DNA from 2 places in the Micromonospora sp. DT53 genome. Region 1 is predicted to be linked to the other one. Evidence: riboswitches for the same ligand, from Rfam matches in the RefSeq annotation. Region 1 holds a riboswitch; the other holds the start of a gene.
What was found. A riboswitch is a leader RNA that binds a small molecule or an ion and turns the genes downstream of it on or off. The one in region 1 is predicted to bind ZMP and ZTP.
Positions count from the first base shown of each region.

Region 1 (5,089 bases):
GATCCGCTGGCCTCCCCGCTGCTCGCCGACGACCTGTCCGGATTGCCGCCGGCGCTGGTGATCACCGCCGAACTGGACCCCCTCCAGGCCGAGGGGCAGCGGTACGCCGAGCGGCTGCGCGACGCGGGTGTGTCCACCCGGCTGGAGCACTACCCGGGCATGATCCACGGGTTCTTCGCCATGCCGGGGACCTTCACCGACGGGCGGCGGGCGCAGGGGAGCGCGGCGGCGTTCCTCCGCGAACGGTTCGGGCTGCCGGCCGGGCCGGGCGAGGCCGGCGAAGCCACCGGCCCGGGCGCGGCGGCTGAGCTGACCGAGCCCGCGGCCGCGCCGGGCCCGGGCAATGGGTGAGCAGGTGCTGGCCGGCCCGCCGGCCGTGTCGCTCGCCGACTACGCCGAGCGCGCCCGGGCCGTGCTGCCCCCGGACGTGTGGGACTACCTGGCCGGCGGCAGCGCGTCCGAGGTGACCCTCGCCGCGAACCGACACGCACTGGACCGGGTCGCGGTGCTGCCCCGGGTGCTGCGCGGCGTGGACACGGTCGACCTCGGCACCCGGCTGCTCGGCCGTCGGTACGCCATGCCGGTCGGGGTGGCGCCGATGGCGTACCAGCGGCTCGTGCACCCGGACGGGGAACGGGGTCTCGCGGCGGCGGCCGGTGCCGCCGGGATCCCGTACCTGGCGAGCACGCTGGGCAGCACACCCATCGAACAGGTCACCGGGGCGGGCGCGGACGTCTGGTTCCAGCTCTACTGGCTGCGCGACCGGGCTCTCGTCCGCGACCTGCTGGACCGGGTCGTCGCGGCCGGGTGCCGGGCGCTGGTGGTCACCGTGGACGTCCCGGTGCTCGGTCGACGTCCCCGGGACCTGCGCAACGCGTTCCGGCTGCCGGCCGAGGTGGTCGCCGCGAACCTCCCGGACGGTCGTGACGCGCTGGCGCACTCGGGTGCCCCCGGGGTGTCCGCGATCGCCGCGCACACCGCCGCGTCGTTCGCGCCGGCGCTGCGCTGGGCGGACCTGGCGTGGCTGCGCGAGCAGGTCGACCTGCCACTGGTGGTCAAGGGGCTGCTGGACCCGCGCGACGCGATCGAGGCGGTACGGGTCGGCGCGGACGCGGTGGTCGTCTCCAACCACGGCGGGCGGCAACTGGACGGCTCACCAGCCAGCGTGACCATGCTGCCGGAGGTCGTCGACGCGGTGGGGGACGGCTGCCAGGTGCTGTTGGACAGCGGCATCCGGGGCGGCACCGACGTGCTGCGGGCGCTGGCGTTGGGTGCGGCCGGGGTGCTGGTCGGCCGGCCGCTGCTCTGGGCGCTGGCCGTCGGTGGCGAACCGGCCGCCCGGGACGCGTTGGCGCTGCTCGCCGCCGAGCTGACCGACGCGCTCACCCTGGCCGGCTGCGCGCACACGGTGGCGGCCGGCGAGCTGCGCACCCTCGGGGTGGGGTGAGCGGTGCACCGGGCGGGTTGACACAGCGCGTTCATCGGATGGCAATGCGCGACGACCCGCGTGTCGACGTCCTGGATGGACGGTCATAATAAGCCGCATGGTTGCCTGGGAGTACGCCCTGCTCGTCCGTCGCTATCAGGGACAGGGTCGCAATTTTCACGTCTCGTTCGTCTGGTACGCGCCGGACGGGTCCCGTAAGGACATCACCGCCTACGGCGACACCGCCATCGCGCACCTCAACCGCGCCGGTCGGGAGGGGTGGGAGCTCGTCTCCGCCGCCGAGGACGTCAACAACGTCCAGGGCAGCACCGAAGTCCACCGATACCACCTGAAGCGCCCCCTGGTCTGACGGTCGCGCCCCCCGCGTCGATCATGGAGTTGTGGTGGTGGACGACTGTCGCGTACCAGCCCGGATCGGGCACCACAACTCCATGATCGACGGAAGCGGGGCTAGGCCAGGTCGATGCCGGGGTAGAGGGGGTAGGTGGCCAGCAGGTCGGTGGCCTGGCGGGCGACCTTGTCGGCGAGGCCGGGGTCCAGGGTGTACTTCGCCTTCGACGGGGTGCCGTCGGCGTTGGCGCCGGCGGTGGTCTGGGTCAGCACGGTGTGGATCAGCTCGGCGGTCTGGTCCATTTCGGCGGCGCCGAGGCCCCGGGTGGTCAGCGCCGGGGTGCCGATCCGGATGCCGGACGTGTACCAGGCCCCGTTCGGGTCCTGGGGGACCGAGTTGCGGTTGGTGACGATGCCCGAGTCGAGGAGAGCCTGCTCGGCCTGCCGGCCGGTGAGCCCGTAGCCGGACACGTCGATGAGCACCAGGTGGTTGTCGGTGCCACCGGTGACGAGCGTCGCGCCCCGGCTCAGCAGCCCCTCGGCGAGCGCCTGCGAGTTGTCGACGATCCGCTGGGCGTAGTCGGCGAAGTCGGGCCGGCGGGCCTCGGCGAGCGCGACCGCCTTGGCGGCCATCACGTGCGGCAGCGGCCCACCGAGCACCATCGGGCAGCCCCGGTCCACCTGGTCGGCCAGCTCGGGCTGGCAGAGCACCATGCCGCCGCGCGGGCCGCGCAGCGACTTGTGGGTGGTGGTCGTGACGATGTGCGCGTGCGGCACCGGGTCGAAGTCGCCGGTGAACACCTTGCCGGCCACCAGGCCCGCGAAGTGCGCCATGTCGACCATGAAGGTGGCGCCGACCGAGTCGGCGATCTCGCGCAGGATCCGGAAGTTCACCTTCCGGGGGTACGCCGAGTAGCCGCCCACCAGGATCAGCGGCTTGAACTCGCGGGCGGCCTCGGCCACCCAGTCGTAGTCGATCAGGCCGGTCGCCGGGTCGGTGCCGTAGCTGCGCTGGTCGAACATCTTGCCGGAGATGTTCGGCCGGAAGCCGTGGGTGAGGTGGCCGCCGGCGTCCAGCGACATGCCGAGCATCCGCTGGTTGCCCAACTCACGGCGCAGGGCGAACCAGTCGGCCTCGGTGAGGTCGTTGACCTGACGGACCTGGGCCTTCTTCAGGGCGGGGGACTCTACCCGGTCGGCCAGCACCGCCCAGAACGCGACAAGGTTGGCGTCGATGCCCGAGTGCGGCTGCACGTACGCGTGCGCGGCGCCGAACAGCTCCCGGGCGTGCTCGGCGGCGAGCGCCTCGACCGTGTCGACGTTCTGACAACCGGCGTAGAAGCGGCGGCCGACGGTGCCCTCGGCGTACTTGTCGCTGAACCAGTTGCCCATGGCCAGCAGGGTCGCCGGGGAGGCGTAGTTCTCGCTGGCGATCAGCTTGAGCGACTCCCGTTGGTCGGTCAGCTCGGCGCCGATGGCGTCGGCCACCCGCGGCTCGACAGCCCGGATCACCTCAAGGGCACTACGGAATGCGGTGGACTCGGCGTTGCGGGACATGCGACCTCCAACAGACGTGCGGGAAGGCCCAGGCGCTCGGCAGACGTCCACGTGACGAGGCCGCTCCCCGATGGTTGTCCATCCCCACGCGCCAGTAACGGCCTGCGCCGATCCTACCGGGCCGGGCCTGGCCGTTCGGGCCGCCCTCCGGGTGTCGGCCCACCGACGGGATTGGGCGGTCCGTCGCGGGGCACTCGGTAGGTGACCACCGCACCGCCGCGGTGCGGCCAGGGTTCGCACGGTTCGCACAGAAGGAGCCAAGATCATGACCACACCCACCTCCAACCGGCCCCTCGCGCTGGTGACCGGGGCCTCCAGCGGGATCGGGTACGAGCTGGCGGCGCAGTTCGTCGAGCACGGCTTCGACCTGGTCATCGCCGCCGAGGACGACGGCATCGACGTGGCGGCACAGAGGCTGCGCCGCGACGGCGGCCCGCAGATCTGGTCGATCCGCGTCGACCTGGCCCGGGAGCAGGGCGTCGCGGAGCTGGTGGCCGCCGTCACCGCGACCGGACGGCCGCTGGACGCGCTGGCGCTCAACGCCGGTCGCGGCGCCGGTGGGGCCTTCGTCGGCGGCACCGACCTCGCCGACGAGCTGGAGATCGTCGACCTCAACGTGCGCTCGACGGTGCACCTGGCGAAGCGGTTGCTGCCTGGGATGGTCGAGCAGGGTGCGGGCCGGGTCCTCTTCACCTCGTCGATCGCCTCCACCATGCCGGGGCCGTTCCAGGCGGTCTACAACGCGTCGAAGTCGTTCGTGCAGTCCTTCGCCGAGGCGCTGCGCAACGAGTTGAAGGACACCGGTGTCACGGTGACCGCGCTGATGCCCGGGCCGACCGACACGGAGTTCTTCGAGCGGGCCGACATGGCGCACACCCGGGTGGGCGCGGGCCGCAAGGACGACCCCGCGAAGGTCGCCGCGCAGGGCTTCGAGGCGATGATGAAGGGTGATCAGACGGTCACCGCCGGCTCGCTGATGAACAAGGTGCAGACCGCCGCCGGCAAGATCATTCCGGACAAGCTCAAGTCCGAGCAGCACCGCAGGATGGCCGAGCCGGGATCGGGAAGCTGACCCGCGGCGCACGACGAAGGGCCCGGCAGGATGCCGGGCCCTTCGCTGTGAGCGGGTGCCTCAGGCCGTCACCGCATCGAGCGCCTTCTTGATCGCCTTCGGCGCGGTGGGGGTACGCGGCGCGTCCGCGCGCAGCGCGATCATCTTCTCGCCGATCTCCTGAAGCTGCTTGCGGCCCAGCGCGTCGCGGACCTTGGGGAACCACTCCTCCTCTTCCTCCTCGACGTGGTGGGTGACGTTCTCGATCAGCACCGTCGTCTTGGCGTTGAACCGCTCGTCGTCGGCGTCCATGCTGGCCAACTCGGCGCAGAGCACATCGGCGACGTGGTGTTCCTCGTACGACTCGAGGATGTCGTCCTCCAGGTCGGGCAGCAGCCGGCGGACCTCCGGGTACATCACCTCGTTCTCCAGATAGGTGTGCACCGTCAGCGCCTCCAGGATCTGGTCCACCAGCTTCTGCCGCTGGCTCGCCGGCCCCTCCTCGGCGTCCTGGAAGGCCTTGAACAGGCGGCGCATCTCCTTGTGGTCCTCTTTGAGCAGGACGATGGCATCGGTCGACACCGGTATGACCTCCCTGAAAAGTCTCGGTTGGTGGAGTTCCGGTACCCCCACGCCGAATGCGGAAACAGGTGAAACCACCTCAGACCATGGCCAGGGTGCGGGGGATCTCCTCGAGCAGTTCC
Region 1 is NZ_JBNCKM010000010.1:40,404-45,492, forward strand. Features, by position in the region: partial or broken gene ACLQ3B_RS27145 (alpha/beta hydrolase) at 1-249, shown strand, start outside; gene ACLQ3B_RS27150 (alpha-hydroxy acid oxidase) at 344-1,447, shown strand; gene ACLQ3B_RS27155 (hypothetical protein) at 1,536-1,796, shown strand; gene ACLQ3B_RS27160 (glycine hydroxymethyltransferase) at 1,898-3,334, opposite strand; ZMP/ZTP riboswitch at 3,354-3,443, opposite strand; gene ACLQ3B_RS27165 (SDR family NAD(P)-dependent oxidoreductase) at 3,600-4,406, shown strand; gene ACLQ3B_RS27170 (hemerythrin domain-containing protein) at 4,467-4,967, opposite strand; gene ACLQ3B_RS27175 (NAD(P)H-hydrate dehydratase) at 5,047-5,089, opposite strand, start outside.

Region 2 (5,089 bases), on a different contig from region 1:
CTTGCCCGGTGGGAGCCCGTCGAGCAGGGCGAGCAGCTCGTCGTCGCGGGCGACGGCCTGCGACAGGCGCTCGTACGTGGGCGACACACCGCGCGCCTCCCGGATTCCGAACTCGGCGTACGCCTCAGCGGTCGTCATGCCCACATCGTCGCAGCCCATTCCTCGGTAATTCAGCCCCCATTTCCGTGGGCTGACTCACCCGCCTCGTAGAGTGCTGCGTCGGCCGGACCGTTGAGCAGCAGCTCAGCGGGGTCGGGCAGGGGCTACGAGGGGAACGTGTCGTGCGGGGTGACGGTGTCCGGGTACTGATCGTCGGCGGTGGTGTCGCCGGACTGGCGACGGTGGCCGCCCTACGCGAGTGGGGCGCGACGATCGACGTGGTCGAGCGAGCGCCCGGGCCGACCGACTCCGGCACCGGGATCTACCTCACCGGCAACGCGACCCGGATGCTCGACGTGCTCGGTCTGCGAGGGCCGGTCGCCGACGTCGCCGTGGAGATCACCCGGCAGCGCAGCGCCAACCAGCGCGGGCGTCGCCTCTTCGACATCGACGTGGCCGCGCTGTGGCAGGGCGTCGGGCCGTGCGTGTCGTTGCCCCGGGCGCAGCTGCACCGGGCACTGCTCGACGGCGTCGGTGACGCCCCGATCCGCTGGGGCCGCCAGCCGGTCGTGCTGGCCCAGGAAGGCGGCCAGGTCGCCGTCGAGTTCGACGACGACAGCACCCAACGGTACGACCTGGTGCTCGGCGCGGATGGGGTGAACTCGACGGTTCGCCGGCTCGCCTTCGACGGCCAGACCGCCCGGGACCTCGACCAGTACGCGTACCGATGGGTCGCTCCCCGCATCGACGACGAGCCGGTCTGGTCGGTGCAGTTGGGGCGCGGCAGGCAGTTCCTGACCATCCCGATCACCGCCGAGCAGACGTACTGCTACTACAACGACGGCCCGGTGGCCGACCGGCCCGGCTGGCGCGACGAGCTGGCCGCGACGTTCACCGAGCCGGCGGCCACCATGCTCAAGACCCTCGACTACGACGACAGCACCCTGCACGCCGGGCCGAACCAGGAGGTCGTGCTCGACTCCTGGTCCCGGGGGCCGGTGCTGCTGATCGGCGACGCCGCCCACGCCACCTCACCGAACATGGCCCAGGGCGCGGCGATGGCCCTGGAGGACGCCGTCGTGCTCGCGTCGTCGCTGGCCGCCGCCGATTCCGTCGCCGACGCGCTGCGTGGCTACGAGGCGCGGCGCCGCCCGCGTACGAACTGGGTGCTCAGCCAGACCCACCGCCGCGACAAGGCCACCGGGCTCCCGCCCGCGCTGCGCGACCTGGTCATGCGCCGCCTCGGCGAGCAGATGTTCCGCTCGAACTACGGCCGCCTGTTCGCCCAGCCCTGACCGGTCCGACGTGACCGGCCCGCTCACGGCAGCTGGCCCGGCCGGTCGACGATCGCGACCCGCAGGAGCGCGACAGCGCTGTACACGGACTCTTTGCCGTTGCGTATCACCGAATTACGGGTGCCAAGGTAGACGTGCGAGTCCCGATCGAAGATCAGATCCACGTTCCCGCCGAACACACCGGGCATCCGAATCGCCACCCCGTGCCGGCCGGCGACGTCCACCACGTCCCCCGATATGACGACCGCCCCGGGCTCCCCTGCCAGCACTTCGAACAGCGCCGCCAGCGCTCGGGGCGGCACGTAGCCGTCGAGCATCGACCACGCGGTGGTGTACGCCATGCTCTCGTCCCCGTACACGGCCTCCTCGTCGGCGCCTTCGGGAAGGTGCAGGTCGACCGGGTGTTCCCGAAGGTAGAGGAGCAGCTCGTCCGGATCGGTGGGTAGGTCCCCGTGGTACGCGGGGGGCTGGAACGCGTCGAGCTCCTTCGTGGGATCGGCGGCATCGTCCATCTTGAGCACCCTCAGCTCGCCCCACCCGTTCGGATCGGCCTCCGGTCGGTAACGTGCCTGCGTGTACGCGACTCCGCCGGCCGACTGCCACAGTTGGTTCCGGATGGTCTGGTACGGGCCGCTGGCCGGCAGATCCCGGATCGTGGCAAGGGATTCCGTGAAGACGTACTGGTCGGGCCGGGCGGTGAGCTCCGGCTGCTGCCGGGCCGCGTCGGCGGCCAGATGGAAGATCTCCGACGCGTTGGCCGTGGGTGGCGGCTGATCGCCCAGCCTCATGGTCTGAACCGCCAGCGCACCAGCGGTCAACGTGACCGCCAGCCCGAACGCTCCGGCGAGACGCCACCCACCGAGGAACCGGGCACGGCGGCCGGAGGGACGGGCCGCCGACGCCATCTCGGCCCGCTGAGCGACGTGTGCGGTCAGATCACCGAGGAGCTGCTCCTCGAAGCCCTGCGGCGACCGTTCGATCTCGTTCATCGTCATCTCCGTCTCATCAGGCGAGGGTGGTGGCGGGGCGGGCGAGCACGGCGCGGACGACGCGGCGGGCGCGATGCAGGCGGACCCGAGCGGCGACCGGCGACACCCCGAGCACGGTTGCCGCCTCCGCGACGGTGAGGCCATCCACGGCGACGAGTTCGACGAGCGCTCGGGTGCCCTCGGGTAGCTCGCTCAGCGCCCGGTGGGTGCGGCGGGCCGCCGACTCGGCGTCGATCCGCTCCTCGATGCGGGCGATGTCATCGGGGCCCAGGTCGCGCCGTCCGGCCAGTCGGCCGGTCACCCGCAGCCGCTGAGCCGCCCGACGTCGCTCGTCGCCGATGACGTTGCGGGCCACCCCGTACAGCCAGCCGACCTGGCTACCCCGATCCGGCCGGTACCCGGCCGCCGACTCGATCACCGCCAGGAACACGTCGGCGGTGAGGTCGGCGGCGAGGTGTGGGTCGTCGACCCGCCGCGCCACGAACCGGCCCACCGCCTCCAGGTGCCGCCGATAGAAGACCTCGAAGGCCACCGGATCGGCCCCGATGCCGGAAATGTCGTCGTCGGCTCGGCTCGGCTCATTCACAGGCCGTCCCCCTTCGTAGCCTTCACACCTCTTCTTCGTAAGCCGGAGCGCGGGTGTTACCGAGCCATCCGGCCCGTACGTGGAGCCCGCGCGGCGCTGACGGCGGCCCTGCTGGTCCAGTTGGGCAACCGCCCTGGTGATGCGGCATTATCGAAGCACCGGCGACTGGCGGCACGGGGATGGTGTGAACCATCGGGGAGCCTGTCGCGGGCGTCGACCGCCTGGGCGCCCGCGTCGAGGAACCATCATGACCACAAGCAGCACATCCGCAGAGCGCCCCACCCCGTCGGGCACGGCCCGGCTCCTGCCGGGCGCACCCGTCGCCGAAGCCGTCCTGGCCGAGACCGCGGACGCAGCCGCCCGCCTCCGCAGCCACGGCATCACCCCGAGCCTCGCCACCATCCTCGTCGGCGACGACGACGCCAGCGCCGGTTACATCGCCATCAAGCAGCGTCAGGCCGCCGCGCTCGGGTTCGCCTCCCCGCACGTGCACCTGCCTGCCACCGCCACCCAGGCAGAGCTGCACCAGGCCATTGCCCGGTTCAACAGTGATCCAGGCGTGCACGGACTGCTCGTGCAGTACCCAGTGCCCGGGCATCTGGACTACGACGCGGCGCTGCAGACCATCGACCCGGACAAGGACGTCGACGGCATGCATCCGCTGAACATGGGGCGTCTCGCCGTCGGCCTGCCCGGCCCGCTGCCGTGCACCCCCGCCGGCATCGAAGCGCTCCTGGCGTACCACGAGATCCCGGTCGCCGGTCGTGAGGTCGTCATCCTCGGCCGCGGCGCCACCCTTGGCCGCCCCCTGGCCATGCTGCTCGCCCAGAAACGCCCCACCGCCAACGCCGCCGTCACCGTCGTACACACAGGTGTGCCCGACTGGGCCCGCTACACCCGCCGCGCCGACATCCTCGTGGCCGCCGCCGGCGTACCCGGGATCGTGCAGCCTGAGCACGTCAAGCCCGGCGGCGTCGTCATCGGCGCCGGCGTCCGCTACGACGGGCGGCGCCTCCTACCGGATGTGGACGAGGCGTGCGCCGAGGTCGCCGGCGCGATCACGCCCCGGGTCGGCGGGGTCGGCCCGACCACCGTCGCGATGCTGTTCCGCAACGCCGTACGCGCCGCCGAACGCGCGAGCCAGTAGCCCGGCTCCGCTGAAGCAACATCGAAAGGTCGACATCCCGCGGGGAATTTGTAGACAACCGCATAGCTGTGGTGCGCGAGTTTGCTTTCCTACCGCGCTCAGCAATATGGAAATGAACGCACGTCCACGCGCGTGGATTCGACCCGAAACCGGGCAACGTGGTGTTGGTCACGGCACCACCGCCGCCATCGGGCCTGTGGCTCGGCTCATAGTCAACCGCGCCCTGCTACCCGAAAGTAGCGGCATATATTTCCGCTGTCCTCGGTCGAGATGGGGCGCTGCGGTGATACACGACGGCGTGGGCGGCGACCAACTCCAGATCCGAACATTTGAGTACATGCGGGCAGGGAAACCATCTTGAACAGCATTCCGTCGCTTCTTCTCGTGCACGGCGCCTGGCACGGGTCCTGGGTCTGGCAGTCGCTCATCAAGCAATTACCGGACATCGACATCCACACCGTCGCGCTACCCAGCAGCGGCAATGACCCCACTGCCCTCGGGGACCTCCACGACGACGCGGCCGTGGTCAAGGCCGCCGTCGCCGCCATCGACGGACCGGTCGTGGTAGTCGCCCACTCCTACGGTGGCGCACCAGTCACGGAGGCGCTCGCCGCCGCGGACAACGTACGCCGAATTGTTTATCTCGCCGCTTTCCAGCCGGACGTCGGCGATTCGCTCTTCTCGACCGCCGGTGGAGTTGCTCCGCCGTGGTGGGAGGTGCACGAGCGGACGGACCTGAAGGGCCAGGGTCACATCGAGCCATCGCAGCCGCGAGAGGTCTTCTACGGCGACGTCGATCCGGAGATCGCGGAACAGGCCGTTGCACGACTCGGACTCCAGTCCTGGGCCTCGACGCAGCAGCCGCTGACCGAGGCCGCGTGGCGCACCATTCCCAGCACCTACATCATTTGTGAGGCCGACAACGCTCTTCCGCCCTTCGCGCAGGAGCTCATGGCCAAGCGGGCCGACCGGG
Region 2 is NZ_JBNCKM010000017.1:14,625-19,713, reverse strand. Features, by position in the region: gene ACLQ3B_RS33235 (DUF2332 domain-containing protein) at 1-138, opposite strand, end outside; gene ACLQ3B_RS33230 (FAD-dependent monooxygenase) at 282-1,394, shown strand; gene ACLQ3B_RS33225 (CU044_5270 family protein) at 1,418-2,383, opposite strand; gene ACLQ3B_RS33220 (RNA polymerase sigma factor) at 2,400-2,969, opposite strand; ZMP/ZTP riboswitch at 3,121-3,203, shown strand; gene ACLQ3B_RS33215 (bifunctional 5,10-methylenetetrahydrofolate dehydrogenase/5,10-methenyltetrahydrofolate cyclohydrolase) at 3,217-4,116, shown strand; gene ACLQ3B_RS33210 (alpha/beta hydrolase) at 4,474-5,089, shown strand, end outside.
Region 2: it holds a riboswitch for ZMP and ZTP, as region 1 does, so the genes downstream of both, ACLQ3B_RS33215 (bifunctional 5,10-methylenetetrahydrofolate dehydrogenase/5,10-methenyltetrahydrofolate cyclohydrolase) here and ACLQ3B_RS27160 (glycine hydroxymethyltransferase) in region 1, are expected to answer to the same signal.